Regions from separate parts of the Paenibacillus sp. FSL R10-2778 genome, predicted to be linked through region 1. Evidence: a T-box and tRNA genes for the amino acid it is inferred to sense, from the RefSeq annotation. Region 1 holds a T-box; the other holds one or more tRNA genes.

Evidence for each region. The T-box of region 1 lies ahead of trpS (tryptophan--tRNA ligase). A T-box ahead of a tRNA ligase gene usually reads a tRNA of that ligase, here a tRNA-Trp.
Region 2: it has a tRNA-Trp gene. The T-box ahead of trpS (tryptophan--tRNA ligase) is inferred to sense a tRNA for this amino acid. The anticodon was not compared.

The regions. Positions count from the first base shown of each region.
Region 1 is NZ_CP151956.1:2,914,164-2,930,452, forward strand. It holds gene NST40_RS12795 (helix-turn-helix transcriptional regulator) at 1-677, shown strand, start outside; gene NST40_RS12800 (hypothetical protein) at 738-1,025, opposite strand; gene NST40_RS12805 (MFS transporter) at 1,188-2,333, opposite strand; gene NST40_RS12810 (exodeoxyribonuclease III) at 2,525-3,289, shown strand; gene NST40_RS12815 (serine hydrolase) at 3,357-4,796, opposite strand; gene NST40_RS12820 (VanZ family protein) at 4,884-6,020, opposite strand; gene NST40_RS12825 (hypothetical protein) at 6,173-6,520, shown strand; gene NST40_RS12830 (hypothetical protein) at 6,624-7,082, shown strand; gene NST40_RS12835 (aminopeptidase) at 7,187-8,419, shown strand; gene trpS (tryptophan--tRNA ligase) at 8,520-9,482, opposite strand; T-box leader at 9,585-9,867, opposite strand; gene NST40_RS12845 (hypothetical protein) at 10,065-10,490, shown strand; gene NST40_RS12850 (winged helix-turn-helix transcriptional regulator) at 10,641-11,024, opposite strand; gene NST40_RS12855 (sigma-70 family RNA polymerase sigma factor) at 11,250-11,786, shown strand; gene NST40_RS12860 (DUF4179 domain-containing protein) at 11,779-12,900, shown strand; gene NST40_RS12865 (pectate lyase) at 14,166-16,289, opposite strand, start outside.
Region 2 is NZ_CP151956.1:6,006,610-6,022,898, forward strand. It holds gene NST40_RS26835 (ATP-binding cassette domain-containing protein) at 1-331, opposite strand, end outside; gene NST40_RS26840 (ADP-ribosylglycohydrolase family protein) at 817-2,214, opposite strand; gene NST40_RS26845 (nucleoside hydrolase) at 2,218-3,174, opposite strand; gene NST40_RS26850 (ABC transporter permease) at 3,215-4,153, opposite strand; gene NST40_RS26855 (ABC transporter permease) at 4,150-5,196, opposite strand; gene NST40_RS26860 (ABC transporter ATP-binding protein) at 5,189-6,751, opposite strand; gene NST40_RS26865 (BMP family ABC transporter substrate-binding protein) at 6,869-8,008, opposite strand; gene NST40_RS26870 (AraC family transcriptional regulator) at 8,336-9,091, shown strand; tRNA gene NST40_RS26875 (tRNA-Leu) at 9,228-9,306, opposite strand; tRNA gene NST40_RS26880 (tRNA-Cys) at 9,321-9,394, opposite strand; tRNA gene NST40_RS26885 (tRNA-Gly) at 9,404-9,478, opposite strand; tRNA gene NST40_RS26890 (tRNA-Gln) at 9,485-9,559, opposite strand; tRNA gene NST40_RS26895 (tRNA-His) at 9,579-9,654, opposite strand; tRNA gene NST40_RS26900 (tRNA-His) at 9,698-9,773, opposite strand; tRNA gene NST40_RS26905 (tRNA-Trp) at 9,797-9,870, opposite strand; tRNA gene NST40_RS26910 (tRNA-Tyr) at 9,877-9,962, opposite strand; tRNA gene NST40_RS26915 (tRNA-Thr) at 9,968-10,043, opposite strand; tRNA gene NST40_RS26920 (tRNA-Phe) at 10,072-10,147, opposite strand; tRNA gene NST40_RS26925 (tRNA-Asp) at 10,158-10,235, opposite strand; tRNA gene NST40_RS26930 (tRNA-Met) at 10,261-10,337, opposite strand; tRNA gene NST40_RS26935 (tRNA-Val) at 10,355-10,430, opposite strand; tRNA gene NST40_RS26940 (tRNA-Glu) at 10,486-10,560, opposite strand; tRNA gene NST40_RS26945 (tRNA-Ser) at 10,579-10,671, opposite strand; tRNA gene NST40_RS26950 (tRNA-Asn) at 10,675-10,750, opposite strand; rRNA gene NST40_RS26955 (23S ribosomal RNA) at 10,811-13,736, opposite strand; rRNA gene NST40_RS26960 (16S ribosomal RNA) at 13,999-15,556, opposite strand; gene NST40_RS26965 (nucleotidyltransferase-like protein) at 15,981-16,289, opposite strand, start outside.

The DNA of each region.
Region 1 (16,289 bases):
GAGATATAAAAGTCTCGTCCTCTGTTTTGGACTGTATTGCCACTGCACTTAGGCTGACTAAAGATGAGCGGAAGTATCTCTTTGCACTGGCTTTAGAAACTGGAACCGGAACCACACCCTATCCGCAAGATGAATCTTCCGTAATTAGTCCTTCGCTGCAGAAAATTTTACAGGAACTTAAATATTGTCCTACGATAATTTCTGATAGACGTTGCGGAATCGTCGGTTGGAATGAAGCTGCCGCCCATGTTTTTCTTGATTTCTCAAAGCTGCCCATCGAAGAGCGGAATATGATCCGATTGTTATTTGTTCGTAAGGAGTTTAGGCGCTTAGCAGTGAATTGGGAACAATTCGTCAGCGGTTATCTTTCTATCTTCAGAGCGTATTACGGACAGTATGTAGAGGATCATTGGTATGATGAATTTATAGAGGAATTGAAAGAATTGCATCCGGCTTTTAATGAGATGTGGGAGCAAAGTCGGGTTAGTTCGGCCCCGGATGTGTTACTAGAATTCAGACATGCCAAGGCGGGAAAAATGTTATTTCATCTAACCTCTTTGCAGGTTCATGGCAGTGCAGATTTACGCTGCAGCATCTATACTCCTGCGGGAGATTCGAATACTGAAACCAAGCTGAAGCAGCTTATGGAGCAGCACACAATAGAAGGATTAAGCTAGATGCACATAGAGAAGCATCCCTAGCTGAACTTCCAGCTAGAGATGCTTAATGTTACACTATTAGAAATCTGATGTTGAAATTTCAATAGTTCCGAATGTGGTGCCAGCAGGAGTGCTTAAGAGTGCAGCTACCAAAAGGGCATGAACTGCAAGCGTAAGGCTATTGAATGCTGGAATCGTGTATGTGATAACTGGAGCATTTACACGAGTGATTACTAAATCTACTGGGAAGTTGGAGTTATTGTTCACAGTAACAGCAGCGTTAATTCCACCTGCAAGGTTTTCATAATAAGATTTACCAATGACAGGGGCTAAATTGAAATATTGAAGCGGTAATACGATGGCCATAGTAACGACCTCCTTTTCGTTTGATAGAATATTCTATGTTGAAAATCTATTAATGCTAGAGCGAATGCCATGGTGAATTAGCACTTTTTAATAGAAAAAACCGGGGATGTCCAATAGCCACTTAGAAAGCGGCTGGGACATCCCCGGTTTGTTTTCGTACGCTTATTCCGTTTTATTACGATAAATCAGATACAGTATCAATCCGAATAGCATGCCGACAAACGACATTGCGGATATCGTTAAGTAAAGAGCTTTACCCCCAAAGGCATCATATAATGCCCCACCAGCATAAGAAGCCAGGATACCTGATACACCGAAGAACAATAGTGCAAGGACGGTTTGCCCTGTAGCACGCCATTCCTCGGGTACAATGCTGTAGAGGTATTGAATAGCAGCCGAGTAGAACACAGGGAAGGTAAGAATTTGCAGAATCTGCAAATACGCTAACAAGTGTGGATCAATGATCCAAGCTGAAATCAAGAAACGAAGGAAATAGAAGGCTCCGGAAATCGATATGATAATCAGTTCTTTTCCTTTTCGCAACCACCAGAAGCTTAATGCAAAGACAATGATTTCACTTATTGCCGCGAGGAAAAATGATTGGCCTACCAGTTGAGGACTGCCACCAAGCTCACGAATATAAACTCCAATAAATGTATCGTTCATTCGTGCGGGTACAGAGCTAATAAATATGAGCACCAGAAACATCAATGTCTTTTTGTTGCCAAAAAAGTGCTTGAGGCTATCCAGCGTGACCGGCTTACCTGTGACGGGGGCATCTGGCATGTTCCAGCTTACTATAAAGCTTATAAGGCAAATGGCAACAAACAGAAGAGCTATTCCATGAGAGCCGAAAAAACCAAGCACATAGCCAGTAATCAGAGCCATTACACCATAACCTAGCGCACCATATGTACGGATAGAACCATAGCTAATTCCAGCCGCCTCAGAGACTCGGAAATTCAAGCTTTCTGTCAGCGGATCAATGGGCATCAAGAAGAAATACAGCAGCATAGCAAAAAGAATGAGAACAACGTAACTGCTGGAATCGAACAAAAAGTATCCGGTTACCGCTGAGCATAACAGCAGAGCTAACAGCACTTTGCGGATGGTCTTTGTTTTATCACTGATCATCCCCCATAAAGGCTGGGCAACGATGGTAACAAAACCACCAGTTCCAATAATGAAGCCGATTTGCGATGGGCTTAGCCCTTGTTCACTTAGATAGACTGGCAGAAAGGGAATAAACATGGCTAGCAGAGCAAAATACAAAAAGTTAAACCCTCGTAAAAGATTTGGTGCATTCATAAGTTTTTTTACCTCACGTGTTAGAAAATTTGTATAGAGTCAATTTTGCTATTGTATCATGGATAATAAATGATTAGGATATAAATCTATTCGCGGAACTGCTCAAGATGACCCTAACCCTCTATAAATTTCTGGCCGTAATATGATAAACTGGTTACTATCAAAGCAAAATGCAAGGAGAAACGTTAATGATAAAGTTGGTATCATGGAATGTGAATGGTCTTCGGGCCTGTGTTAAAAAAGGGTTTGATGATTATTTTAAGGAAGTAGAAGCAGATATTTTCTGTGTACAGGAGACGAAGCTGCAAGAAGGGCAGATTGTTCTGGAACAGGGTGAAGAATACTATCAATATTGGAATTATGCAGTGAAAAAAGGGTATTCAGGCACAGCTATATTCACCAAAATCAAGCCGATCTCTGTGAGATACGGAATGGAAGAGGATGATGAAGCGGAAGGCCGGATTATTACGCTGGAGTTCGAACATTTTTATCTAGTGAATGTGTATACACCAAATGCCAAACGAGATCTGGCTAGATTGGATTACAGAATGGAATGGGAGGACCGCTTCCGCAATTACCTTCTGGAACTGGACAAGCTAAAACCAGTCGTTGTATGCGGCGATATGAACGTAGCCCATCAGGATATTGATATCAAAAATGCTAAAGCTAACCGCGGAAACTCTGGCTTTACCGATGAAGAAAGAGGAAAAATGAGTACGCTGCTGGAGTCCGGCTTCATAGATACCTTTAGATATTTTCATCCAGAGCTTGAAGGCGTTTATTCATGGTGGTCTTATATGCCGAAGGTGAGAGAACGGAATGTAGGCTGGCGGATTGATTATTTCCTAGCTTCTTCTAGACTTGCACCTAATCTGCTGGATGCCCAAATCGATTGCCACATTATGGGGAGCGATCATTGCCCGGTCATCCTCAAGCTTGCTGATTTCACAGATTAGAATCGAATATTTAAAAGGCCGCTAAGTCTCTTTAAAGGACGAAGCGGTCTTTTGTATTCATTAAGAATTATAGTCTGCCAATGATCTCAGGGAATTCAGTCGGTCCCATATTCACATTAAACTTTTGTTTAAGAATTAGCTGATTCTCTAGTAAGATTATTTCAAGAGTTATGCAGAAAGGCATTTCAATAAACAATAAAGTAAGCTGTAGCTGATCATCAGCAACCCAAGTAAAGCTGGACATGATTCGGTTCAAGGAAGCATCAATGACCTGTGCGAAGCTTTCGAGCCATTCCCCTCGACCAAGACAGATCACAGAATCCTCTCCAGTCTTAAATTGTAAAGTAACTGCAGCTTCGTTGTTATTGAAAGAGATAGAGAAGGTGTCCAAGGCAAATTGGTTGTCATCGAGCTTATAGGTTAAGCCGTTTATTCGTTCTTCTTGTGATGAAGAGGGCTGCAGTTGTGGCGGATGGATAGATAAATTCTTTAATTGTTCAACCAAGTGGGCAGAAGCAGCCGGCTCTAATGGCAAGGGAGCTGGCTTCATCGCGGGAAGCAGATGTTCCCACACAGCATTCAACATTCCTTGTATACTGTCTGATGCAGCAGTAGTAATAATTACGGCATCTTGCTCCGGAAGCACAACACAGAGTTGACCGAAGGCGCCATCTGCCCGGTAGCCACCGTGCTGGCATTGCCAGAACTGATACCCATATCCCATTGCCCAGTCATGATCACCTTCGCCATTGGAAATATGTTTGGAAGTAGCCTCATTAATCCACTTTTCAGGCAGTACCCGTTGATTATTCCAGATTCCTTTTTGTAAGTATAGCTGGCCGAATTTAGCGATATCCTCGGTTGCAATGTTTAAGCCAAAACCCCCTGTGTTAATTCCACGTGGACAAGACTCCCACGTAGCACCGTGAATGCCCAGAGGAACGAAGAGGCGCGGTTCTAAATATTCTAGCAGTGTTTGGCCAGTAACCCGTTGAAGGATCGCGGCCAGCATGTAAGTAGCACCGGTATTATATAGGAAATGTGTACCCGGTTGTTTCTCGACGGGGACGGAGAAGAAAGCTTTCACCCAATTCCCGTCGCTACTTTTGCGAAGGGTGTCCATAGTATCCACGACATGCCCGGTACCCATCATCAATAGATGTCTGATTGTCATATTGGATAGATTCTCCGTGATAGTCGAAGGAGCCTCTTCAGGGAAAAAGGAGAGGACAGAATCATCGAGGGTGACAAGTTTCTCAGTAACAGCAAACCCGATTGCGGTTGAGGTGAAGCTTTTGCTAAGGGAAAATAACATATGCGGAAGAACGGACCTGTAAGGAGCCCACCAGCCTTCAGAGACCACATAACCATGTCGTAATAGCATAAAGCTGTGCAGGCCTAAATTTTGTTCTTCTACTGCACTAATAAAGCAGGATATTGCGGTTGATGAAATCCCCTGTTCTTCTGGAAGACTTCTAGATAACTGCAAGCTGCTTGTAGTTTCCATACGCTCATCTCCTAAATTTTGAGAATGCTCACCTCCTAATTCTATAATAATTTCCAATGTAAAAATACCATTTAAATAATAACTAGTTTAGCTTTCTACAGGGCTGTTGCTGGATACATCAGATTGGAGCCGTTTCTCTGGCCAAGAAATAACATGAGAAGTTCGACTTAGTTTCTCATACATTAGCTGAGTTTCTTTTTTGAATATACTAATGACTAAATGAATAAAGAAAGCCAAGTCTAGCAATAGAACAAACAGATGAATAAGCATATTCCATACGGAGGAAAGATGCCCTAGAAGGGCGGAATCAAGCAAAAGAGCGTGAATCCCAAGCAGTACCCAATATAGCAGGCCATATCTGATCATCAGAGCCCAGAAAAAAGCAAGATTCCCGCTGCTCTTCACCCGAATCCGCACCATCCATTTCCCTAAGGTCCGTCCGCCCGTGAGAGCCGGAACAAGCATGAAGTAAATACCAGTTACAATCCAGAAGGCAGCTTTTATATCGAATCCGAAGAGTACCCCAAACCCGATGCTCCACACCATACTATCGATTAGAAAAGCTATTCCTCTGCGGGTATAGGAGACTCTTTTGGCAGCGCGGTCAATGTTTGTATCCAGTTGTTCTATACGTGGCAATAGCCCGGAGATCCAAATGGAAATTCGAAATCCAAAAATCCCTCCGATTGTGTTGGTAATGAGATCATCGACATCAAAAAGACGGTAAGGATGATCGAAGAAACCATAAATTCCTGTAATCTGCGTGATCTCAAAGGACAAGGAAAAGGCAAAGGATAGTAGAATGCACACGACCCAGCGTGTACGAAAATAATAGCCCAAAAACATTCCAAACGGTACGGTCAATGCAACGTTAAAAATGACCTGTAAAAATGCAGGCTCACGCAGTAATGACCAGTAGGTCGAGATTTGTTCAGGGATGATTGACGATCCATCCACAATATCCTGAATAAACTGAAGGGGAATGAATTGGACGATACTCCCAGAAGGTGCAGCATTGTGCCGGGAGGATGGAAAAGGAAGCAAGACAAGAAAATAAGCGTTCATCAGATAGAGCAGCAGCAGATATAGGATTAAAGCTCTAAGCTTATGTATATAGCCATGTCTGCGGTATTGTACGATAAGAAAAGGTAGTGTGAAGACCAGCGCTGCTATTGGAAACATCATGAACGCATACGAAATTGGAAAAAAGTACGAATGAAACATAAGTCACCTGCCGTGGAATTGTTTTTATAAGAAAATTGACTCTACTTGGAAATAAGCTATCCCCGGCTCATTATAAGTTTTTATGATAGGGAACTCAACTAATTTATCGAACGTTTCCGGCATACATATGTCTATGAAGGAGCGTGAAGTGGATGGAGAAAAAGGTTCAGCAGTATTATCGGCTCAAGCAAAAACAAAAGGATATTGAAAAAGAATTGGCCGAGCTTCGTCAGGATATTTTAAATTATTGTAGTCAGCAGGAAACTAACGAGACTGAAATTGGCAGCTATAAAGTGAAGCTGGTCGTGCAAAACCGCAAAGAATATGATGATGCAAAGTTATATGAGACCTTATCAGACCCCGAAGTGTGGCGTTTGCTCTCCAAATCAGATCCGGCAAAGGTGGCAAGCTTGACCAAGTTGAATGTAATTTCAGAGGATAAAATCATGCATACTTATGCTTTGAAGACAGTGACACTGTTACAGGTGGATAAAAAATAGGGATTGAAGTGAGCGGTTCCTCGCGGGAGCCGCTTTATTTGGCTCATAACTGTCCAAATTAAGGAAATATGTTACAGTATTAGGGTGGAAGGGAGGTTGAATAGTGAAAAAAATAATCATCGCAGGCGTCATGGGCTTAACGATTTTACTTTTTTTCTTCTTTATTTTGCGGCATAATAATCAATCACTTGAGGTAAAACCGGATGTTATGTTCCCAACAGCGGAATACAGGGTGACTGATAGTAGTGCTCCAGGATTACCTATGCTTATAACTGCTGAAGGGGCGGATGTTATTAAGATACAGGCTACATCCGGCAATTTATTGTTATGGACTCCCCCTGACTACAAGGTGCATAACAAAGGTCTTGAGCTGAAAATCAAATCTGGAGATCAAATTTATTGGAGTCCAATGGATGGGGGGAATAAGCAAATAGATGAACCTCAGGATACCAAGATCACAGTGATTGCTTACCATAATGATAAGCAGATCGGAACGTCCAATGTAGAGATTCATAAGAATGATCTAGGTGTCTATACAGGTGAAATACCTGAAGTGAAGTAGCTGAGAATCTAAATCGAATCGCAACTATCCTCGTTTTGCGTTAAAATAAGAAGTGAAGCTGACCGAGTCCTTATAGCAACCCTAGAGATGGAGGAAGAGAATTCATGAAAGATTTTGAAGTAATGCTGGAGAAATATGCGAACCTAGTTGTAAAAGTAGGAGTAAATGTACAGCCTGGACAAGTCCTTATGGTACATGCACCGATAGAAACCGCAGAACTTACTCGCTTGATTGTAGCGAAAGCCTATGAAGCGGGAGCTAAATATGTAATTGTTGACTGGGACGATGAAGCAACTACACGGATCCGTTATGAAAAAGCCCCAGAGGATTCTTTCGATTACTATCCACAGTGGCAGGCTGAGATGATGGAGAAATTCGCGGAAGAGAATGGTGCCATCTTACATATTAAAGTACCTGATCCTGAACTGTTTAATGGCATTGATTCTTCTAAGGTATCTAGAGCAGTCAAAGCAGCGGCTGTTGCTCGCAAGAACTACTCCAAATATACTCGGAACAGCAAAATCAGCTGGTCTCTGGTCAAAGCGCCAACACGTGCTTGGGCGAACAAGGTTTTTGCCGATCTTCCTGAAGAAGAGCGGGTAGAGGCGATGTGGGAAGCTGTATTCCAGATGAACCGTGTGGGCAGCAATGATCCGGTAGCTGCTTGGAGAGAGCATATTGGTCAGTTGAAAGAAAGTCAGGACAGAATGAACGCTAAACGTTATAAAAGCTTGCATTACCGTGCTCCGGGAACGGATCTGCATGTAGAGCTTCCGGAAGGCCATTTATGGCGCGGGGGTGGCGGTGAGAATGATAAAGGCGTATATTTTGTAGCTAATATGCCAACGGAAGAGATTTATTCCATGCCCCATCGTACTGGCGTTAATGGCACAGTTAGAAGCACGCTCCCTCTTAATTTGAATGGACGGTTAGTTGAAGGACTTTCATTCACTTTTGAAAAAGGGAAAGTCGTAGCTTATGAAGCTGAATCCGGACGCGAACATTTAACCTCACTGCTGGCAACGGATGAAGGTGCATCTTATCTAGGAGAAGTAGCCTTAGTGCAGCATGATTCTCCAATCTCTCGCTTGAACCGTATTTTTTACAATACAGGGATTGATGAGAATGCCTCCTGCCATTTCGCGCTAGGAAGTGCTTATCCTGTAAATATTGAAGGCGGCACAAAGCTTACGAACGAAGAGCTTGTGGCTAGAGGAGCTAATGTCAGCTTAACTCATGTCGATTTTATGATCGGTTCAGCAGAGCTGGATATTGACGGAGAGCTGGCGGACGGCACGATTGAACCCGTATTCCGTAAGGGAAATTGGGTGTTGTAAGGAGAAGAAAAAAGCCGGATCTCTTCCAATGAGATTCCGGCTTTTTTTGAGTGCCTATATTGGTCATTTTTAGATTGAAAAATAGTTAAGACTCATAGCCTCACGTACTTCGGCCATTGTTTCTTGAGCAATGCTGCGGGCATGCTGTGTTCCAGAGATTAAGATTTCCTGCACAAGCTTGCTTAGTAGCATAATAGGAACGACGCTCTCGCATCGGTTCTATAAGCTGATCTAGAGCTGTCGAAATCAACTGTTTGCAAGCAGAACAACCCATGGTACCCCGCTCACAGCCTTCACGAATTTCGGTTACCCCCGCTGAGCGAAAAGCACCATGATAAGCAAAAATAGGACAGATATCTGGATGTCCAGGATCATTTTTATGCACACGCGCTGGATCGGTTGTGGCTTTTCGTATCTTAAAGATAATCTCTTCCTTAGTGGAGTCCAGCTCGATGGCATTGCCAAGGCTTTTACTCATTTTAGCGTTGCCATCCGTACCCACAAGCCTCGGCGTCTCACTGATCAGCGCTTTGGGTTCCACCAGTATCGGGCTGTACAGCTCGTTGAATCTGCGGACGATTTTGCGGGTTAATTCCAGATGAGGGAGTTGGTCTTCCCCTACAGGAATGATCGTTGCTTTACAAAATGTTATGTCAGCAGTCTGACTAACTGGATAACCAAGAAAACCGTAATACAATTCATCTAAGCTCGAATTTTTCGATTCGGCTTTAATCGTGGGATTATGCCGTGAAGAATTCACAGTAACAAACATAGAGAACAAGAGGGTCAGCTCTGCGATTTCAGGGATCATCGATTGAATAAATATAGTTGTTTTCTCCGGATTTATACCCGCAGATAAATAGTCCAGTGTGATCTCATGCAGATGTTGACCCAGCAGCTGTGGACGATCAAAATGGGTCGTTAGGGCTTGAATATCCGCTAAAAACACAAAAGTTTCATATTGCTCCTGAAGGGCTACTCGGGTCTGCAAGCTGCCGGCGTAATGGCCAAGGTGAAGCTTTCCAGTCACTCGATCTCCAGTTAAGACACGTTCGTTCATCATATAAATTCCTCCTGTTATTTAGCATTTGGTTACACTCGAGTCGCCACCACCAGCCATCATCCATGGCCATCACCTCCTTTAAATGACAAAAAAACCTCATCCAATAAGGACGAAGTTGTCGTGGTACCACCTTAAATGATCGTGTCACCTTACGATTCTTGGCTTTCGATCTTCTCTTACCTGTACGGAGAGGTTGAATTTATTCTCGATACAGGTCCCTTGATAACGGCGGGAACCCCGGTTTTCCCTACTGCATCCATTAAGATAGTTCGGAAAAACAACTATAAAGGCCATTCGAGCATACGCTGGTCACCGGTTCGCACCTACCACCGGCTCTCTGAAGACCATGTTCGTCTGTCTACTTACCCTTTGTCATCGTTGTTCATGATATGTGAATTATTGTAATTCTGAACAGGGGTGTTGTCAATGAGTAGAAATCGTATGGTGATTGACGAGGTATCTAGGTTTATATGATCTAGCAAAGTATACCTTAAATGTATATAATCATCAGGAATTAAGTCCAATCTATCATTGCGGATTCACAATATACTACTCTATAACCTTGAAATGGAGTGATGATAAATGGCGACAATAATAAGTTATGGGTCACAGGCAAAAATCCCTTTAGATCCGTTTACTACTGCTATAACGGTTGCAGGGATTCCTGGAGCTGGAGCGGGTCTAGCCACAGCACAAGTAAATATTAGTCCGGCTAATCCGGCTTCTTTCTCCAGTAGAGTCGAGTTAAATGGTAGTTTTAGTCTTACTGCACTTGCTAATAGCCAATTTCTTGTTATCATCCGACGAGCTGGAGTCGATATTTATAGATCCTTTTATCGTTTTACTACAATTACTGATATTCAATTAAGTGCTCAGTGGGTCGATGGTGCTTATATTGGAGTCCACAACTATGAATTGGTAATTCAGAATGATAGCAACTTGCCTATCAATCTATTTGGACCCATATCATTCACAGCAACTGCTATTGGAGGAGAGGGCGTAATTTAAGTTATGTCTCTGTGCGCCATTTAAGGGACGGGTGAATCAATGCTTTGGACAGTTGAATCGATCTGATTCAGCTGTCCTTTTTTCGTGGGTGTATAATTGAAGTACAACTCTCACAGCATAAATCTCCAACCATTTCCTTCATATAGCGGTTTATTTATTTAAGATGTTATCCTCTAAAACAGCGTATTTATCGCCGTATTGTTTAATGATATGTTGTTCTCCCCAATTACATAATGCAGTCAAAATATCGCTTAAACTATCCCCATATTCACTAAGCTCGTATTCTACTTTTGGTGGAACCTGATTATAAACAATTCGGTTGATGATTCCATCTGCCTCAAGCTCGCGTAGCTGCTGGGTTAACATTTTTTGAGTAATGCCGGGCATCAACTGTTTTAACTCGGAGGTGCGTTTTTTGCCATGAGTTAAATGACATAGAATTACGCATTTCCATTTCCCTCCGATGACCTCTAGTGTGGCTTCAACAGAAATATTGTATTTTTTCTTGACAGTTGTTGTAGATGTTGTTGTCATGATAACCTCCAAGGTATGGGTACTTTTTAGTACCTATGGCACTTTTGAGTGCGTACTATTGATTATGTCCAATATAACTCATCATAACATTTTTCGTTCAATTTTTATAGAATGCTATAATTTAGAGAGCTTTGGGCGAAAAAAAGTTAAGTGAAATAAAAACCGTTTCTATACCTCCCCCGTCTTAATCTATGAAAGGTTGAAGAGAGGAGGCTAAGGAAGGATATGACGATGACTAATGCAGAAATGAAAAAAGTAACGATTATTGATACTCGGAGCGAGACAGATTTTTACGATTCGATATTGGTACATAGAGAACAACTATACAGTATTGCTTATAGTTACTTGCGGAACCGAAACGATGCGCTGGAAGCGATGCAGGAAATGACTTGCCGGGCCTGGATTAAAAGAAAAACTTTAAAGGACCCCAAAGCATTCAAATCATGGATTATTCGCATTCTAATTTATGTCTGCATAGATGAACAAAGACGAAGAAAACGTTCCATGCCGCTGGTAGATGAAAGAATAGGAGAACAGGTCACACACATTGGCCATCATCGGATGGAAATGCTGTGGGCACTCGAGCAGGTTAAGCCCAAGTATCGCCATGTGCTGCTGCTAAAATACTACAATGATATGACCTTGACTGAGATCGCTAACATTATGAATAAACCCGAGGGGACGGTTAAGACTTGGCAGCATAAGGGGCTCAAGCAGTTGCGAACCATCATAAAGAATCGGGGTGAATGGAACAATGAGTAGTCAAGAGGAGCTTGCCATGTTAAGCGATGCCGGACGTATCCCACAAGAACAAAAAATAGAGAATGCAGCCGCTCAGATCTATGCGATCCAAGCAGGTTTGGAATTAGGCAAGAAACGTGGCAGAAGGTTAATATTCACAAAAAGTGCGATGTCTGTGCTGGCGGCTGCAGTGATGATAGCGGGCTTGCTGTTCTTCAATCCAACCCAGCTGTTGCCACAGCAAGGGACTTCGAGTGTTGAAACGTTTGATTGGGGCGTATTGGAGCCTTTTAAAACATTGGCTGCAGCTGATATTGATGCTCTTACACTAGAGTCTGCAATACGGAATGATTATGTACAAATCGTTAATAAGAGTGCTGAATCAAATGGATATAAAATTACTCTAAATGCTGTACTTGCTGATGAAAATAAAATCATGCTGCTGTATACAGGGACAACAAGTGATGGTCAGGAAGTGTACAGTGTAAATAGTGTGAAGCTGACAGATGCTGAAACTGGACGAGACGTAATGGAGGAGAATGGGAATAGAGGCGGAATGGGAGCACACGCAGAGGGAACCATATATACTTGGCTCGGCAAAACTGTATTTTCACTGGACCGAAATAAACCAAGGCCAACAGACGTAGTAGCGGATTTTCAGATTGCCTCTGTAGACCCGGGAATGTTAAGTAAACCGAAAACAGGAACGGTTTTATCCGACATGCGGTATTCTGATCGTTTAAAAGTGAACTTCTCTATTGATCCTAAGTTTTGGGAGCTGAAGACGGAGACATTAGTTGTTGACCACCCTTTCATAATTGATGGACAGGAAGTAAAACTAGCCGAAGTCGAGCTTTCTCCGTTAAGCATAGCCCTCAAATTTACGATAAATGAGGAATTGAAAACGGATTGGATCGTCCGAAATGAACTGTTTCAAAAGCTCCCCTATGAATTAACAGCGCAGGTTGGGAAGCACGACATTAAAATTAATCCGAATTCTGGTAGTGGATCTGATGATGGATTTATAAGTTACTTCAGCAGTAATGTGTTGGATCACCCGAAGTCACTGCGACTGAAACTTAATGCGGGGGCAGATCGAGAGAAAGAAGAGTATATTGATATTCTGAAAAAATGAGCGGTAAGCGATTTTAGTGAATATGTGTTGGGAGTTGTAATATAGAAAAAGGCCGCTGGTTGCGGCCTTTTTGTTATTGTTGGGACATTATACTAACTTTTCGAGTTACCTTTTAACACCAAACACGCCACTTGTTAAATGAGAACAAACTCCTGATGCTCCTATCGGGACTGTATGTGCTTAATGCTCCTCAGGGGGGCTATAGGCGCTTAATGTTCCTCAGGCACCTCATGTTTCTCACGCTTCTCACGCTTCACAGGCTTCTCATGTTTCTCAAGCGCTTAGCACTCCTAACGGACTGTATTGCAGCTATTTTGGCTTTTTTGACCATTTTGCTGAGTTTTCGGACTGTATAGCTCTTATTGGTCTAAATCCACACCAAAATTGAGCATATTGGGTTGAATAGCTGCATCTGAGTCCGATAGCACTGCGAAATGCCCGGATTCTTCGAAATAAGGGCTCCTGAGTCCGAACCATCTGGCCTCGTAAATATTGCACTGTAAACTGTAAAATCGTCGTCTGACCTCGCTAATACTGCACTGTAAACGGTAAAATCACCGCCTAAGCGTCTGAGCAATTTCGAAGGTACAAAAGTGGCGCTAATCTGGCGTAATATGGCGCTAGTAGCACTAATATGTCGCTAATTTGGAGCAAAGGTGGCGCTAATGTGGCAACTAAGTTAATAACGCTCCTCACGTTTCTCATGTTCCTCATGTTCCTCACGCTCTTAGCACTCCTAACGGACTGTATTGCAGCTATTTTGGCTTTTTGGACCATTTTGCTGAGTTTTCGGACTGTATAGCTCTTATTGGTCTAAATCCACACCCAAAATGAGCATATTGGGATGAATAGCTGCATCTGAGTCCGATAGCACTGCGAAATGCCCGGATTCTTCGAAATAAGGGCTGCTGAGTCCGAACCATCTGGCCTCGTAAATACTGCACTATAAACTGTAAAATCGTCGTCTGGCCTCGTAAATACTGCACTATAAACTGTAAAATCGTCGTCTGGCCTCGTAAATACTGCACTGTAAATTAAAATCGTCGTCTGACCTCGTAAATATTACACTCTAAACTGTAAAATCACTGTCTGAGCGTCTGAGCAATTTCGGCGGTACAAAAGTGGTGCTAATGTGGCGTTAATATGGCGCTAGTAGCACTAATATGTCGCTAATTTGGTGCAAAGGTGGCGCTAGTGTGACAACTAAGTTAGTAACTTTTCTCGTTGTTGTAATGGGATATGTGTTCAGTAATTAGTTAGTCGAGTTAGTTGCTATAATTTGTTTTCAACCATTCCTCGTTTGACCAGGACAATTTGCCTGCCCCTGAGCCGTCAACAGCGGTAAGTCTGGATTTTAGACTAGCTGGGTCATCTGAAGTGTAGCTGTAAGGTAGTGTTGTGAATCCGTTCCATGCAAATGCTTTAACGGCAGCGGGTGCAGGGGAGAGAGGGCTGTTCTTTGCTGTACTGTCTCCTCTGAATGTTGCTCCATCAAGTGAATAGATCGTATCTAAAGCTGCGATTGCACCCGTATATTTGCTATTATTTGCATCCGCTTGATTGTTGCGAAGAGGATAGACTACATCAATGATTACAGAACTTTCAAGTAATACAGCTCCTCCTTCTGTCGAGATGGCTCCGTTACTTGTAACCCCGAAATGATACCCCTTGCTTGAGATCGCTTTTTCCATAGCGGAGGTTAGACGTTTTTTAGCCAATCTGGTATCTTCGTTGTCCATTACAATGTTATAGGCATGCGCATTACCACTACGAAGGCGGGGCATGCGGTCTTGTATATCTTTATAGTAGTTGTGATGGAGCGTCACCGAAAGAAGCGCATTATCAGCTGCAAATTCTGTTGCGCCTATTAAATGGCCCTTTTTTTGACTAGCGGCAATCGCAATAATGTCGTCTTTACTTAGGCCAACTGAGCTGCTTCTTAAATAAGCGTACATGGGATAGGCAGCCTTGTCGGCTTCCATTGCATTAATTTGCTGAGTGACCCAGCTGTTTGCGTTTCTATCATCCCCTAAGAAGGATGACCATGAAATGGTGACGCCGTTGCTGCCTTTTTTAACATCGACAACTCCGTCATAAGATTTATTGAAGGTGCAGTGGTCGATCCATACGTTGTTGCTGTTTTCAATGGTGATGTAGTCCCAGTCGTTTTTATCGTAATTTCCTTTGGTTGCTTCATCCCATTCCCACAGCTCATCAAATTCAAGGTTGCGGATGATGACGTTAGAGCTTCTTTTAAAGGTAAAAGCGGCATGTTTAATGGTTGCACCCTTAGCAGAGAAAATGGTCAAACCGTCGAAGTTGTCTATAGTCACTTTGCTGACACCAGTCTCTATTAATACGGGATGTGTTAAAGCATTGTTATGAGCGCTAAATGGGGAGATCTTTGCTGCATCAGAAATTTCAATCCATCCCAGATCCAAGTCGTTCATAATTTCAATAACCTTTATTTTGGATCCTTTTCTCAGTGCAGTGGCAAGATCTTCTGCGGTATATACCTTTTTATAGAGTGGACTGGTTTCTTGGATATTTCCACCACCTGTTGTTCCTATGGCAAACCCAGCCAAATCATATTCACTAACCTGAACCGGTGTAGGTGTTGGTGAAGCAGTCGGTATCGGCGTAGCAGTAGGTGTCGGTGAAGCAGTAGGCGTTGGTGAAGAAGTCGGTATCGGTGTAACAGTCGGAGTCGGTGAAGCAGTCGGTGTCGGTGTAACCGTCGGTGTCGGCGTAGCAGTTGGCGTTGGTGAAGCAGTCGGAGTCGGTATTGCAGTAGGTGTTGGTGTCGGTGTAGTGCCAATGGTGTCAGAAACGGTCACATTGTCGAACATCGTAATTGTCTTAAAGGTAACGAGCCCTGCTGCACCTTTTTTTAATTTGGAATCGGAAGCTGAGAGCTCCAGCGTATCATTTACATACATGTTGATGGTATTTCCGCTCATTTCGAGTTTTACATTATACCAAACTCCTGTATGCAGAGCGTAAGGTTTGCTGGTCAAAGTTGTAGTAGATCCAGAAACCTTCTTTCTAATTTCCAGCATGCCATCATTATTATTATTATACAAAGAAGCTGCATAAAAATTATTTCCATCTATGTATCTGCCCGCAACATAAGTTCTGTTTGAGCCATTAAAATCAACTGCTTTTACATCCGCTTCCACAGTGTAATCGCTCCAGGCTGGATCACCTGCAGAAGTACGTCCTTCTTTTGTGGCAGACTGGTAATATACGCTGTTACCTTCGTCCTCAACAATAGTCCAATTCCCACTAGTGGATGTCCATAGATTATCGCCCTCTTCAAAGCGGTCTTGGAAGAAGGTAGAAGCACTTGCCGGATACACAATAAAAAGAGAAAAGAGCAGGGTAATGCA
Region 2 (16,289 bases), 3.1 Mb from region 1:
CTGCCAGCTCCAGCGGGATCGAAACATTCCGCTCTACTGTGACGTTATAAACAAGATTAAATTGTTGAAAGATCATTCCAATCTTTTGCCTTGCTTTACGCAGTGCTTTACTAGGCATTTCGGTCAGGTTGTGGCCATCTACGGTAACCGTTCCCTCATCCGGCTGTTCCAGAAGATTCATCAGTCGCAGCAGCGTAGATTTCCCCGCACCACTCTCACCAATGATCCCATGAATGGATCCCTGCTTTACCTCCAGCGATACCTCATCTACAGCCTGATAGATGCCTTCCTTCAGCTTGAACCCTTTACTTACCCGACTCAGCGACAGTATTAGAAGCTCCCCCTTCCTTTCCCTTATATAATGAACCTCCATCAAGTGAGACATTGTATTACAATTTTCTAAAATCTGTTTTATTAAAAATCTCCTTAAATAATAAGACATTTCTTCTGCTGTGTCATCATTTTTCTTTAAATGATATACCAGGAAGGTTGATGAAAACCTAAAAACCCTTTATACCGGGCTCTTTTTACACATTTATTAATAAAATAAAAAGGGTTAGCAAAGATAATCCTTCCCTCTTGAAATCATGATTCTCCTATTGCCCCACCACTAAACGCTCCACTGTTAATATAGCCATATTTGGTTTTTTTAAGTGTATGAAATGCTGTTAAAGCTACATTTGGTTCGTTGGAGTGTGATTAAAGACCTGCTGTTACGCAAAAAAGGATGTCTAAGCCAATAGCTTAAGACATCCCATAATTCATATAGTAATCCCTGAATCCCTGATCTATCGAGTCCCATACTCGCTAAATCTTTTATGCCTTTTCGCCAAGCTCTCTGCGAATCTTCAAGAACACTTGGTAGCTGCGTTCCGCACATTCCGAAATCGCTATCGGATGAAATCCGGGCAGATCGGCATATAACGTATCGTGAAGCGGTTCGATCCATGAAGCCGGCAACTTACTTGCTCCAAGCTTCGCACCCATAATTGAGCCCACAGTAGCCCCGTTACAGTCTGTATCCATCCCACCATATACGGAAGTGACAACTGTTTTTTCAAAATCATTCCCGCCATAAACAAGCGATGCAGCCACAAGAGCAGCATTATTATTTGTATGAACCGCATCATAGTGGCTAAAAGTATCCCAAATGTTACGAACCAACTCCTGCTCGCTTTTGGCCTTCTGCGCAATATCTATCCCCCGCAAAACATCACTGGCCAGACGACTGGTACGCGGAATCTCGCTAAGGCCAATCTCTAGGATCCGTTCATTATCCTTCTCTGCAAAAGCTGCCGATATCATCGCCGCATTAAACATCTCACCATAGATGCCATTTTTCACATGTGAAAATGAAGCATCGCGCCAGCCTAATTCTGCCGCAAGCTCAGGATAACCTGCTGCGCCATAAGCCAGTCCATCTGCGCGTATAGCGGCACCAATCCACTCGCGGTAAGGATTTAAGTGCATCCGCACTCTTTCCTGCCGCACCAGCCAATCCGCAGGTTTCTCGCCATGCAGATGAGAGGTCTCCTGCGCAAAATTCATATATGACTGTGTCTCCGCCGTGCACACCTGACTATATGTTAAATGTGTATGCCACAGCTTTCCGATATCCCAAGAATCCCAGTTCAGACCCTTCTGCTCCAGCAGCATAAGACCCAGGACAGTGTAGCGAATATCGTCATCGCTTTCCATATACTTGATCGTCTCGCGGGTACTCGCATGTGTCCATTCACTTAAGCCAAGACCATATTCAGCCTCTGCCCGTGAATGCCCAGGCGTATAGCCAGTAATTGGCCAGGCGTCCGCACCCTGAAACCATAGCTCAATATTCTCCCAGCCCGGACGGCCATCTTTCCCATAGAGATAGTCCCAATACTCCAGCGGTTTCCCGAGTGCGCAGCCGACACTTCTACCGAGCCAGGCTCCATAGAACTTATCTCTCCATTCCGCTTCGCTCCAGTCCGCCTCAAGCTTACGTGGGCCTTCTGGACGTAGATGACGAATCTCCTCCAGAGAGGATGGCTCTTGATACGGAAAATCCTCACTGATCGTAAGCTCCATTAGCTCATTGTATACCTGCATCAGCTTGAGCTCATCGTCACCAGCAGCCGCTAGCTTTTCCGCAAAACCCTCAATCAGGCAACCTTCTTCTCCACGCTGAGCAATTTCAAACTGCACGGTCTCTTGAAGTCTCTCCCATCCTGCCATAGGCTACTTCCCTTCAGCCGCTAGCAGCAGCTCTTGATCAAGCTTTTCCAGTGAATCAAAGATCAGCTTCATAAATGCTTCCCGGTCAACACCCACCAATACTTGCACATTCGCTGGACGATCCGTCTTCTTCCGTCTGTCTGCAACTGTCATTCCCCGCGTCAGCTTGCCTTCTGTCTCCACCGTTACATATAGATGCTCAGATTCAAATAGTTCCGGATGCAGCAGCCAGGCAACAGCACATGGATCATGCAGCGCACTGCCGACATAGCCCATTTTTTTACCGTAAATCGAATAGAAATCCAGCAATTCTCCGACCATTGTAGACACTGGTCCCCGCTCTTTCAATGCTAGGATCTCATCTTCAAAAATAGCAGCCTTATCGGTCACATCCAGACCACTCATTGTGATCGGAATCCCCGACTCAAACACAATACGGGCTGCTTCAGGATCTACATAGATATTAAACTCCGCAGTAGAGGTGACATTCCCATAAGAGATACCTCCCCCCATCAGTGAGATTTTTTCAATTCTGTCTTTAATCTCTGGATAAGCCGTGATTAGCAGTGCGATATTTGTTAAAGGAGCCATCGGCACGAGCGTAATCTTCTCCTCTGAAGAACGGATGATATTCAGCATAAACTCCACAGCACCCTGCTCTACAGGGCGGAATTTACTTGGAGGCAAAAGCGGCCCATCCATGCCCGATTCTCCATGCGCTTCCTCACCTGTAACAAGCTTGCCGAACAGTGGGCCAGCAGCCCCTTTAGCTACAGGAATGTCAGCATTCACGAAGCTGATCACCTTCAGGGCGTTTTCCGTGATTTTATCTAAAATTTGGTTTCCACCAACCGTTGTAATCCCGCGCAGATCTAACTTCTCCGAATTTGCTATGGCAAGCAGTATCGCTATTGCGTCATCATGCCCTGGATCGCAGTCAATAATAATAGGTGTTGGCATAGTTACTCACTCCTTGTCTGTGTATCAATCATTTCAATCGCTATTTAACTAGCGGGCTTTTAAGTTTTTCATTCTTTTTTCGTGTCTCAGATACTGCGTAGATCACAAGTCCAATTACTGTGGCTACATAAGGAAGAGTGGCGATTAGCTCCGCAGGAATCTTCAACACCTGTAGCGCATTCGACAATGCATCTGCAGTACCAAATAATAAAGAGGTCAGCGCCGTGCCTACGGTCGTACTTCTTCCCATCGACTCAGCGGCAATGGCAATCCAGCCCCGGCCAGCGATCATATCGCGGGTAAACAGTGACAAATACCCCATCGACATATAAGCACCGCCTAAACCGGCAAAAAATCCGCTAAGCAGCAAAGCCATATACTGTATTTTTACAACACTTACACCCACGGATTGAGCCGCATGTGGATTTTCACCCACTGAACGAATGCGCAGTCCAAGCGGTGTACGGTTTAATAGATAGTAGACAACAAACACAGCCAATATAGAAACATACGTCAGAATGTGATGCCCCGATAAAATAGGTCCAAGCACCGGGATATCCTTCAACAAAGGAATCTGGACACTAGGCAGAACTTTACTCGCCAGCGAAGTGGAAGAACCCTTGTCGCCACTAAGCAGATAGAGGATAAACACAGTGCCTCCCGAAGCGAACATATTAATGGCCACACCCCCGAGAATGATATGTGTTTTGAATTTCAGGGTGAAAAAAGCTAATATTCCAGCGATCAATGTTCCAGACAGCACCGCCCCAAGCAGACCTACCCATGCGCTATGTGTATAGCTGCTTATGATGACACCCGCTAAAGCGGCAACAAGCATGATGCCCTCCATCCCAATGTTAATGATCCCTGCACGGTTGGAGATGAGTGCGCCGAGCGCGGCAAACAGAATCGGAGTCGTCACGCGAAGGACAGAGAACGCAAAGTCAGTTGTAAAAATCACATCAAACAAACTATTCACGCTTCCTTCGCCTCCTTCAAGAGCATCCGATTTTTCCAGAATTTCAGAAATTGCTCAGCCGAAATCAGAAGAATGATAATTGCCTGTATGATTGAGATCATCTCTGAAGGTACATCAGACAGACGCGCCATCATGTCAGCCCCAATTCGAATGTACGCTAGGAATAATGCAGAGCCGATTACGGACAGCGGATTATTTTTGGCTAACATCGCTACAAGGGCACCATCCAAACCATAACCAGGCAGTGACGTCCATTGGAAACGGTTATACATCCCCAGCACTTCTACGGAGCCCCCCATACCTGCGATAAAACCTGCAATCAAGTGGACGAGAATAATAACCTTGGCTGTCTTCATACCGGAATAACGGGCAAAGTCCCGGTTGATGCCTGTCATGCGCAGCTCATATCCCCATTTCGTTTTGTATAGGAATAGATGAGCTGCAATAATAAGCACGATAACGATAATAAGACCGGTATGAATACGGGTGCCCGAGACCATTTTACTCAGCAGTGCCGTTTTCTCGAATTTGTAGGATACATTGGCAAAAGCTTTAGCATCACGCAGATGATAGTTCAGTAGGTATAGCCCTACTCCGAACAAAATATTATTGAACATTAAGGATGTAACCAACTCATTAGCATTCCATTTTGCCTTCAGAATACCAGGTATTGCCGAGAGCAATGCTCCTACAATTGAACCTGCAGCAATAGCTACCATCGGATGCAGCCAGCCGTCCAACGTTAAATGAATAGCCAATACGGAAGTTACAACACCGGAGAAATAGAAAATCCCTTCAGCTCCCAGGTTGAACATATTGGCTCGAAACAACAAGGATACTGCCAACCCAGTGAACATGAGCGGAATCGCCATCTCAATCACATTACCAATATGACCTTTACTGGATAACGGCTCTAATAGGAATATACCAATCGTCTTCACAGGCTGATTACTGACCAAGGAGATGATCAGAAAGGCAATAGCGAGTGCAATAACGATTACCGCCGATGTCCGAATGTACTCAAAATATTTAACTTTAAACATGATTTACGGCCCTCCCGATGTGCTCCTCGTCCTGTCGATGAATCCCCAGCATATAAAGACCTAATTCTTCCTCACTAACCTTAGATGGCTCCTCAAAAAAGGCAACAATCTTACCCTCGTACATTACTAACAGACTATCGCTGATCTCCAAGATCTCATTCAAATCTGCCGACACTAGCAAAATCGCGCAATCGTCTGAACGTAATTCCAACAACTTTTGATGTATGAACTGGGCTGCGCCTATATCCACACCCCGTGTCGGCTGTTCTGCAATAAGCAGCTGCGGTTCAGTCGAACACTCTCTAGCTACGACTACCTTCTGCATGTTACCACCTGACAACATTCCTATGGGCTGAGAAGGTCCTGAACAGCGGACTTTAAATTCCTCTACAAGGGATACTGCTAGCTTGGCAATTCGTGAGCCATTCAAAAAAAGACCTTTATTCATTGCTTTTGTACGATACTGAGTAGATAGCAGATTATCAGCTATGCTTGCTTCACTAGCGATCCCTTGCCGCATCCGATCCTCCGGTATATAGGAAACGCCTAGCTTACGAATATCCAAAATATCCGATTCACGGATATCCTTTCCCTTCACTAGTACAGAACCCTGACTTGAGACACCTCTCAAGCTACCTGTAAGAGCTTCAATGAGCTGTGTCTGCCCGTTGCCTTCTACACCAGCAATCCCAACGATCTGCCCACCACGTACCGCAAAATTGATATCCGACAATAATGCTTTGCCATCTGCATCATTCACACCGAGTCCCTGCACCGTTAGTACTGGCTCACTAACAGCCAGAATCTCTTTGTCATATTTCAGCACGACATCTCTGCCGACCATTAACCGCGAGATTTCCTGTTCTGTCACATCCTGTGTTTGAAAAACACCTTCACTACGGCCGCTGCGCATAATCGTAATTCTGTCGCAAATCGCTTTGACTTCCTTTAATTTGTGCGAAATAAAAACTATCGTATGGCCCTGTTCCCTTAATTGCTTAAGCTCGCGGAACAATTCCTCTGTTTCCTGTGGAGTCAACACCGCAGTTGGCTCATCAAGCACCAGAATTTTAGCACCACGCAGCAGCGCCTTAAGAATCTCAACCTTTTGCTTCATCCCAACTGTAAGATCCTCTACTTTTGCCTTTGGATCCACGGCCAGATTGTATTTCCTTGCGGTCTCTTCCGTCATGCGCACAGCCTCGGCATAATTAATGCCAACTCCTCTGCGCGGCTCCATACCCAGCACCATATTCTCTGCCACCGTAAAAGAAGGTACCAACATGAAATGCTGGTGGACCATGCCGATGCCTCTATCAATGGCGTCCTGAGCGGATTGCAGCTTTACTTTTTCACCCTTGATATAGATCTCGCCTTCACTTGGCTCTTCCATGCCGAACATAATCTTCATTAAAGTCGATTTACCTGCACCGTTCTCACCTGCAATCGCATGTATTTCTCCCTCACGTAAAGAAAAATGCACGTCTTTATTTGCAACGACGCCATTGGGATATACCTTGGTAATTCCCCGCATTTCCAGCAGAGCTGTGTACATAGGTCTCAACGCCTTTCAACTTGGAGGTCTGCAAAAATATACAGCTGGAATTCCCCTGACTAGAAGAATCTCCAACTGTAGGTTTATCTCTATAGAGCTGATCTTAAGATTTAAAGCTTAAGGCTTAACTGCGTTACGAATAGCTTCTACCTCTGCGGTTTCCATCCCCATCGCATTATCCACTTTAATTTCTTTATTGATCAGCTTTTGCTTCACTTCTTCAACCTTGGCCTGAAGATCAGCCGGGAATACATTTTTATAAATATCATTCTCAGCAATACCTACACCATCATCTACAAAGCTCAATACATCACGTTTGCCCATTTCTAGCGTACCCTCTTGCAATCTCTTCACTGCACCTAGAATAGCCGTATCAATCTTTTTAATAGATGAAGTAACGATTAGATTTGCTTTTTCACTATCCGTATCGTTAATCAACATTGCCTGATCGGAGTCTACACCAATTGCATATTTTTTCTTCTCTTTAGCTGCGTCAAAGATCCCAAGACCTGTACCCCCAGCCACGTTAAAAATAACATCCACACCGGAATTATATTGAATTAGAGACAGCTCCTTACCTTTTGCCGGGTTAACAAAATCACCAGCGTACGACACAGCCACTTTTACATCAGGATCAACGTACTGAGCACCTTGAATGTAACCGACCAAGAAAGCATTAATCCCCGGAATATCCATACCGCCGACAAACCCAATCACATTCTCAGGGGTAGCATTCGGCATATCCGATTGTGTAGCTAATGCTGCTACGGCACCTGCCAAGAAAGATACTTCATTTGTCGCATAAGACATGTTGTACATGTTATCTGGTGCTTCATCGATGTCGGTATCATAATTAATGAATTTTTTGTCTGGATACAATTCTGCCGTTGCATTAAACATCTCTGTAATTTCAGAACCGCCAGAAATAATTACATCCCAATCCTCGGAAGCGATATCGTTAAATGTAGGCTCCCATTTCGTTTTATCAACGCCCATTTCAACAACCTTTGTTACTGCACCAAGTTCATCCTTAACCTTTTGCAAGCCGTTATTAGCGGAATCAAAAAATGATTTATCCCCAAGTGTCCCCGGAATCAGCAATACAACCTTGAGTTTATCCCCTGCACCTGTTTCTCCACCCTCAGCAGCGTTTGATCCAGTATTCGCAGAAGAACCGTTATTGGACGTGTTATTCCCACATGCTGTGACCAGAACCATCACCATTAATAACAACAAAGAAAGAACTTTTTTATTCATTACTCTATTCCACCCCTAATTTTAGTTGGTTAGTAATCCGCAGAATCCCATCTTCACCCATTGTATAATTCACGGTTCAAATGGAAATTCTCTTTTTTCCAAATAAAGTATTATTAAAAGTAATAAATTTAACGTTTAGGCTCAAAAATAGCAATAAAAATACCATTATTATTAATAATCCGCTTTATTTCCGAACGAGATGGCCAGTCAGGTTGCGAACTTTCGGATTTATTGATACGATCATAACAAATATTATTAAAAATAATTATATGATTTCGGTCATTGTTTTGTACGATTCGGCTAAAACATAAGTATTGGAGGATCATCATGGATCGTGTTCTATATATTGTAAGTGCCACACATGAGCTAAATACTTATATCCCTCCACACCAGCATGAATGCTACGAACTAGTCTATTATTTACAGGGGGTAGGGACAACCAATGTTGGCCCACGAAGTTACCATTTTCGCTCCTCTTCTTTCGCGCTTGTGCCACCCAATCATAAACATGACGAGCACCACCGTGAGGATGCAAATGTATTATTTGTAGGCTTCCACTCGGAACACCCTAATATGAGTAATCTGCTCGGCGTATATGAAGATGATAAAGATCAGACCGTTCTTCAAATCCTGCTGCGAATGAAAGCAGAGTTTACACGCAAGCAAGACGGATTCTCTGAGCTTCTAAACCTACAAATGAGCGAGATTACCGTCCATCTTATGAGGTTTCTTAGTGCCTCTGGATATCAATCCCCAACAGAAGATCGAGTACAATATGTCCTTAATTATATGAATGAGCATTATCGCCATAAATTGTCCGTCGAAACACTATCAGAAATGTCCGGATATAGTTACGATCGTTTTCGCCATCTATTTAAAGAACGTTTCGGGTCTTCACCCCTGCGGTATTTGCTGTTAAAACGCCTGGATTATGCAAAGTCTCTATTACGTCATACTCAGATGCAAATCTCTGAAGTATCTGCTGCTGCAGGTTTTGTGAACGATGCCCAATTCTGCAATATGTTCAAACGAGAAATAGGTCATACCCCGCGAGCATTCCGCATTAATAATCAATCAGGTTAATCACTAATCAGATTAAAAAAAGCCGTTGAAATAGAGAAACTCTCTATTCAACGGCTTACTGCTGTAAACCCAAGGACATAAAGAAAAAAGGTTTGTAAGATTGCTTATAAAAGCATTCTTACAAACCTTTTTAAGATACCGGCGAGAGGACTCGAACCTCCACGGTTTCCCACTCGATTTTGAGTCGAGCGCGTCTGCCATTCCGCCACGCCGGCACATATGAACTAAATGGAGGCGCCACCCAGATTTGAACTGGGGATAAAGCTTTTGCAGAGCTTTGCCTTACCACTTGGCTATGGCGCCATGAAAACTTGGAGCGGACGACGGGAATCGAACCCGCGACCCTCGCCTTGGCAAGGCGATGCTCTACCGCTGAGCCACGTCCGCATAAAATGGCTGGGGATATAGGATTCGAACCTATGAGTGACGGAGTCAAAGTCCGTTGCCTTACCGCTTGGCTAATCCCCAATAACATTTTAAAGTAAAATGGGGCGACTGATGGGTCTCGAACCCACGAATGCCGGAACCACAATCCGGTGCGTTAACCCCTTCGCCACAGTCGCCATATTAAGTTGATATTGTTGCCATTATTCATTTTAAAGTAAATGGGGCGGCCGATGGGTCTCGAACCCACGAATGCCGGAACCACAATCCGGTGCGTTAACCCCTTCGCCACGGCCGCCATATTAAACTTTAGAAAGAACTTGGCAGGGGCAGCAGGAATTGAACCCACACCAACGGTTTTGGAGACCGTTGTTCTACCTTTAAACTATGCCCCTAAAAACTGGTGGAGGATGATGGATTCGAACCACCGAACACTCACGTGAGCAGATTTACAGTCTGATGCGTTTGGCCACTTCGCTAATCCTCCAAGGATGGTGCCGGCGAGAGGACTTGAACCCCCAACCTACTGATTACAAGTCAGTTGCTCTACCAATTGAGCTACACCGGCATGGCACTCATTCTTTTGTGATAATAAATGGTGGCTCGGGACGGAATCGAACCGCCGACACGAGGATTTTCAGTCCTCTGCTCTACCGACTGAGCTACCGAGCCATGATGAAAATGGCGGAACCGACGGGATTCGAACCCGCGATCTCCTGCGTGACAGGCAGGCATGTTAGGCCAACTACACCACGGTTCCAAAAGATATAATTGCTTAAGTTAATTGGTTGCGGGGGCAGGATTTGAACCTGCGGCCTTCGGGTTATGAGCCCGACGAGCTACCGGGCTGCTCCACCCCGCGTCAGTAAGAAAGTGTTATGGTGGAGGCTGAGGGGATCGAACCCCCGACCCTCTGCTTGTAAGGCAGATGCTCTCCCAGCTGAGCTAAGCCTCCATAAACAACAATTGTTATTGTACCAAAGTCCACTAGGATAAATCAAGTGAAAATTTGGTGACCCGTATGGGATTCGAACCCATGTTACCTCCGTGAAAGGGAGGTGTCTTAACCCCTTGACCAACGGGCCATACTAATTAAAAATTTGTGGCGGAGAGAGAGGGATTCGAACCCTCGAGACGCTTGTGGCGCCTACACGATTTCCAATCGTGCTCCTTCGGCCAAACTCGGACACCTCTCCATATGGCTCCCCGAACAGGACTCGAACCTGTGACAACTCGATTAACAGTCGAGTGCTCTACCAACTGAGCTATCAGGGAATATTCATTCCAGGCTTGATGCCTGAAAACTGAATCCGAAACGAATCTGCATTCTACGTATAGGATAAGCCCTCGACCGATTAGTATTGGTCAGCTCCATGCATTGCTGCACTTCCACCTCCAACCTATCTACCTCGTCGTCTTCAAGGGGTCTTACTAATTGGGAAATCTCATCTTGAGGGGGGCTTCACGCTTAGATGCTTTCAGCGCTTATCCCGTCCGTACGTAGCTACCCAGCCATGCTCCTGGCGGAACAACTGGTGCACCAGCGGTACGTCCATCCCGGTCCTCTCGTACTAAGGACAGCTCCTCTCAAATTTCCTGCGCCCACGACAGATAGGGACCGAACTGTCTCACGACGTTCTGAACCCAGCTCGCGTACCGCTTTAATGGGCGAACAGCCCAACCCTTGGGACCTACTTCAGCCCCAGGATGCGATGAGCCGACATCGAGGTGCCAAACCTCCCCGTCGATGTGGACTCTTGGGGGAGATAAGCCTGTTATCCCCAGGGTAGCTTTTATCCGTTGAGCGATGGCCCTTCCATGCGGTACCACCGGATCACTAAGTCCGACTTTCGTCCCTGCTCGACTTGTAGGTCTCGCAGTCAAGCTCCCTTATGCCTTTGCACTCTGCGAATGATTTCCAACCATTCTGAGGGAACCTTGGAACGCCTCCGTTACTCTTTAGGAGGCGACCGCCCCAGTCAAACTGCCCGCCTGACACGGTCCCCGTACCCGGTAAGGGTACTAGGTTAGAACCTAGATACGATCAGGGTGGTATCCCAACGGCGCCTCCACCGAAGCTTGCGCTCCGATTTCTACGGCTCCCACCTATCCTGTACAGATCGTACCCAAATTCAATATCAAGCTGCAGTAAAGCTCCATGGGGTCTTTCCGTCTTGTCGCGGGTAACCTGCATCTTCACAGGTATTAAAATTTCACCGGATCTCTCGTTGAGACAGCGCCCAAGTCGTTACGCCATTCGTGCGGGTCAGAATTTACCTGACAAGGAATTTCGCTACCTTAGGACCGTTATAGTTACGGCCGCCGTTTACTGGGGCTTCGGTTCATAGCTTCGGGTTACCCCTAACCACTCCCCTTAACCTTCCAGCACCGGGCAGGCGTCAGCCCGTATACTTCGCCTTGCGGCTTCGCACAGACCTGTGTTTTTGCTAAACAGTCGCTTGGGCCTTTTCACTGCGGCCCCCTCGTGCTATTCACACTACCGGGGCACCCCTTCTCCCGAAGTTACGGGGTCATTTTGCCGAGTTCCTTAACGAGAGTTCTTCCGCGCGCCTTAGAATTCTCTTCTCGCCTACCTGTGTCGGTTTGCGGTACGGGCACCTTCTCCTGGCTAGAGGCTTTTCTTGGCAGTGTGAGATCATGACCTTCGCTACTATAATTTTCGCTCCCCATCACAGCCCAGCCTTATCGATGTGCGGATTTGCCTACACATCAGCCTCACTGCTTAGACGGACATCCATCAGTCCGCGTCACTACCCTCCTGCGTCACCCCATCGCTCATAGCGGATTACGGTGGTACAGTAATTTCAAACTGTTGTCCTTCGACTACGCCTTTCGGCCTCGCCTTAGGTCCCGACTTACCCTGAGCGGACGAGCCTTCCTCAGGAAACCTTGGGCTTTCGGCGGATCAGATTCTCACTGATCTTTTCGTTACTCATACCGGCATTCTCACTTGTGTAGTGTCCAGCGCTCTTTTCAGTACACCTTCAACCCCTACACAACGCTCCCCTACCCCAGATGCAAAGCATCTAGCCATAGCTTCGGTGGTGTGTTTAGCCCCGTTACATTTTCGGCGCAGAGTCACTCGACCAGTGAGCTATTACGCACTCTTTCAATGGTGGCTGCTTCTAAGCCAACATCCTGGTTGTCTGTGCAACTCCACATCCTTTCCCACTTAACACACACTTGGGGACCTTAGCTGATGGTCTGGGCTGTTTCCCTTTTGACAATGGATCTTAGCACTCACTGTCTGACTCCCGGCAATAAGTATATGGCATTCGGAGTTTGACTGAGCTTGGTAATCCTTGCGGACCCCGCACCCAATCAGTGCTCTACCTCCACTACTCTTATACCGAGGCTAGCCCTAAAGCTATTTCGGGGAGAACCAGCTATCTCCGAGTTCGATTGGAATTTCTCCGCTACCCCCACCTCATCCCCGCACTTTTCAACGTACGTGGGTTCGGGCCTCCAGTGCGTGTTACCGCACCTTCACCCTGGACAGGGGTAGATCACACGGTTTCGGGTCTACGTCCACATACTAATTCGCCCTATTCAGACTCGCTTTCGCTGCGGCTCCACCTTCTCGGCTTAACCTTGCATGTTAAACGTAACTCGCCGGTTCATTCTACAAAAGGCACGCCATCACCCATTAATAGGGCTCTGACTTTTTGTAAGCACACGGTTTCAGGTTCTATTTCACTCCCCTTCCGGGGTGCTTTTCACCTTTCCCTCACGGTACTGTTTCACTATCGGTCGCCAGGTAGTATTTAGCCTTAGCAGATGGTCCTGCTGGATTCATACGGGGTTTCACGTGCCCCGCACTACTCGGGATCCGTCTCGGAGAGAATACAGTTTAGGTTACAGGGCTTTTACCTCTATCGCGGGCCTTTCCAGACCTCTTCACCTACCATATTCCTTTGTAACTCCATGTGAGACGTCCCACAACCCCTAAGAGCAAGCTCTTAGGTTTAGGCTGTTCCGCGTTCGCTCGCCGCTACTGACGGAATCACTATTGTTTTCTCTTCCTCAGGGTACTTAGATGTTTCAGTTCCCCTGGTCTGCCTCTACACACCCTATGTATTCAGGTATGAGTAACTGCGAATTACCACAGCTGGGTTTCCCCATTCGGACACCCCCGGATCAAAGCTTGCTTACAGCTCCCCGAGGCAGTTTCGTTGTTCGCCACGTCCTTCGTCGGCTCCTGGCGCCTAGGCATCCTCCGTGTGCTCTTATTAGCTTAACCTTGATTTTTCCGCAGGAAAATATCATACGATGACATTCTCTTTGGAATCATCTCACTAATAACATTTACTTGTTTGCACAAGTTGCTAAAAGATGTTCTAAAACGCAAATTCGTTTCGGTATCCAGTTTTCAAGGATCAAGTCTTACTTGAGAGCTTAAACTCTCAAAACTGAGCAACGAGTGAGTAACAGGCCTAAACCTGAGTTTTGGAAGCTTAGCTTCCGATTTGAATGTTCTCATTGCAGAGAACGATTCTCCATAGAAAGGAGGTGATCCAGCCGCACCTTCCGATACGGCTACCTTGTTACGACTTCACCCCAATCATCTACCCCACCTTCGGCGGCTGGCTCCCTTGCGGGTTACCCCACCGACTTCGGGTGTTGTAAACTCTCGTGGTGTGACGGGCGGTGTGTACAAGACCCGGGAACGTATTCACCGCGGCATGCTGATCCGCGATTACTAGCAATTCCGACTTCATGCAGGCGAGTTGCAGCCTGCAATCCGAACTGAGACCGGCTTTGATGGGATTGGCTCCACCTCGCGGCTTCGCTTCCCGTTGTACCGGCCATTGTAGTACGTGTGTAGCCCAGGTCATAAGGGGCATGATGATTTGACGTCATCCCCACCTTCCTCCGGTTTGTCACCGGCAGTCACTCTAGAGTGCCCAGCATTACCTGCTGGCAACTAAAGTTAAGGGTTGCGCTCGTTGCGGGACTTAACCCAACATCTCACGACACGAGCTGACGACAACCATGCACCACCTGTCTCCTCTGTCCCGAAGGCCGCTGCTATCTCTAGCAGATTCAGAGGGATGTCAAGACCTGGTAAGGTTCTTCGCGTTGCTTCGAATTAAACCACATACTCCACTGCTTGTGCGGGTCCCCGTCAATTCCTTTGAGTTTCAGTCTTGCGACCGTACTCCCCAGGCGGAGTGCTTACTGTGTTAACTTCGGCACCAAGGGTATCGAAACCCCTAACACCTAGCACTCATCGTTTACGGCGTGGACTACCAGGGTATCTAATCCTGTTTGCTCCCCACGCTTTCGCGCCTCAGCGTCAGTTACAGCCCAGAAAGTCGCCTTCGCCACTGGTGTTCCTCCACATATCTACGCATTTCACCGCTACACGTGGAATTCCACTTTCCTCTTCTGTACTCAAGCCACCCAGTTTCCAGTGCGACCTCAGGTTGAGCCCAAGGTTTAAACACCAGACTTAAATAGCCGCCTGCGCGCGCTTTACGCCCAATAATTCCGGACAACGCTTGCCCCCTACGTATTACCGCGGCTGCTGGCACGTAGTTAGCCGGGGCTTTCTTCTCAGGTACCGTCACTCCGGTAGCAGTTACTCTACCGGACGTTCTTCCCTGGCAACAGAGCTTTACGATCCGAAAACCTTCATCACTCACGCGGCGTTGCTCCGTCAGGCTTTCGCCCATTGCGGAAGATTCCCTACTGCTGCCTCCCGTAGGAGTCTGGGCCGTGTCTCAGTCCCAGTGTGGCCGTTCACCCTCTCAGGTCGGCTACGCATCGTCGCCTTGGTGGGCCGTTACCCCACCAACTAGCTAATGCGCCGCAGGCCCATCCCTCAGTGACAGATTGCTCCGTCTTTCATTCTTCTCTCAGGAGAAAAAAGAAATTATCCGGTATTAGCTACCGTTTCCGGTAGTTATCCCAGTCTGAAGGGCAGGTTGCCTACGTGTTACTCACCCGTCCGCCGCTAAGTTATTTTGAAAGCAAGCTTTCAAAATAACTCCGCTCGACTTGCATGTATTAGGCACGCCGCCAGCGTTCGTCCTGAGCCAGGATCAAACTCTCCAATTAGTATTGAAAAGAGCGATATGCTCATTTTGAAACATCTGACGAGAAAATTAATTCTCTAATTTGGATTTCACTTACGTGATTTCCCACTCACTCGTTGTTCAGTTTTCAAAGATCAAGCTGTTTATTTCGTCGATGTGTTGTTCAGCAGCGACCTTTATAATATATCACAGCGTCCTCGTTTTAGTCAACCTTTTTTTTAATTTCTTTTTTTGGTTGTCTTTCGAATGTTTTCGAAAGCACATCTCTGTGTCAGAGGGACGAGTTATAATTTAACACATGAACAAGGAAAGAGTCAACCATTAATTTTTCCGAATAAATATGAGCGTTTCATATTAGTAAACAAACAAAAAGAGAGTGCTCAGCCTCTCCCTATCCTTGCTCATCTCTCTATAATTAATCATCTTCTGCTGTATCTAATTCATCTCTATAATGTATAGCGGATCGCATGCCCTTCTCCCTCGTGAACATCAGCCCAAGATGTAATCTCTCGGATTAGCGAACGAGAAACCAGCTTTCGTAAAACAAGGGGTAGTTCAGACTCTAATTGACTCAGACCTGAATGCTGCAGTAATTCTTTAATGCTCCATGCTTCCTTACGGCTATTCAAAATATTAAAGAGCAATAGACAACAGTCCGTCATTTTGGACATAATCCCAAATTCACATGCAAGAAGCACAAGCTCCACACGTTGCTCTAAGGTCTCAGTACTGACCGTTAACTCCTCATAAAGTTT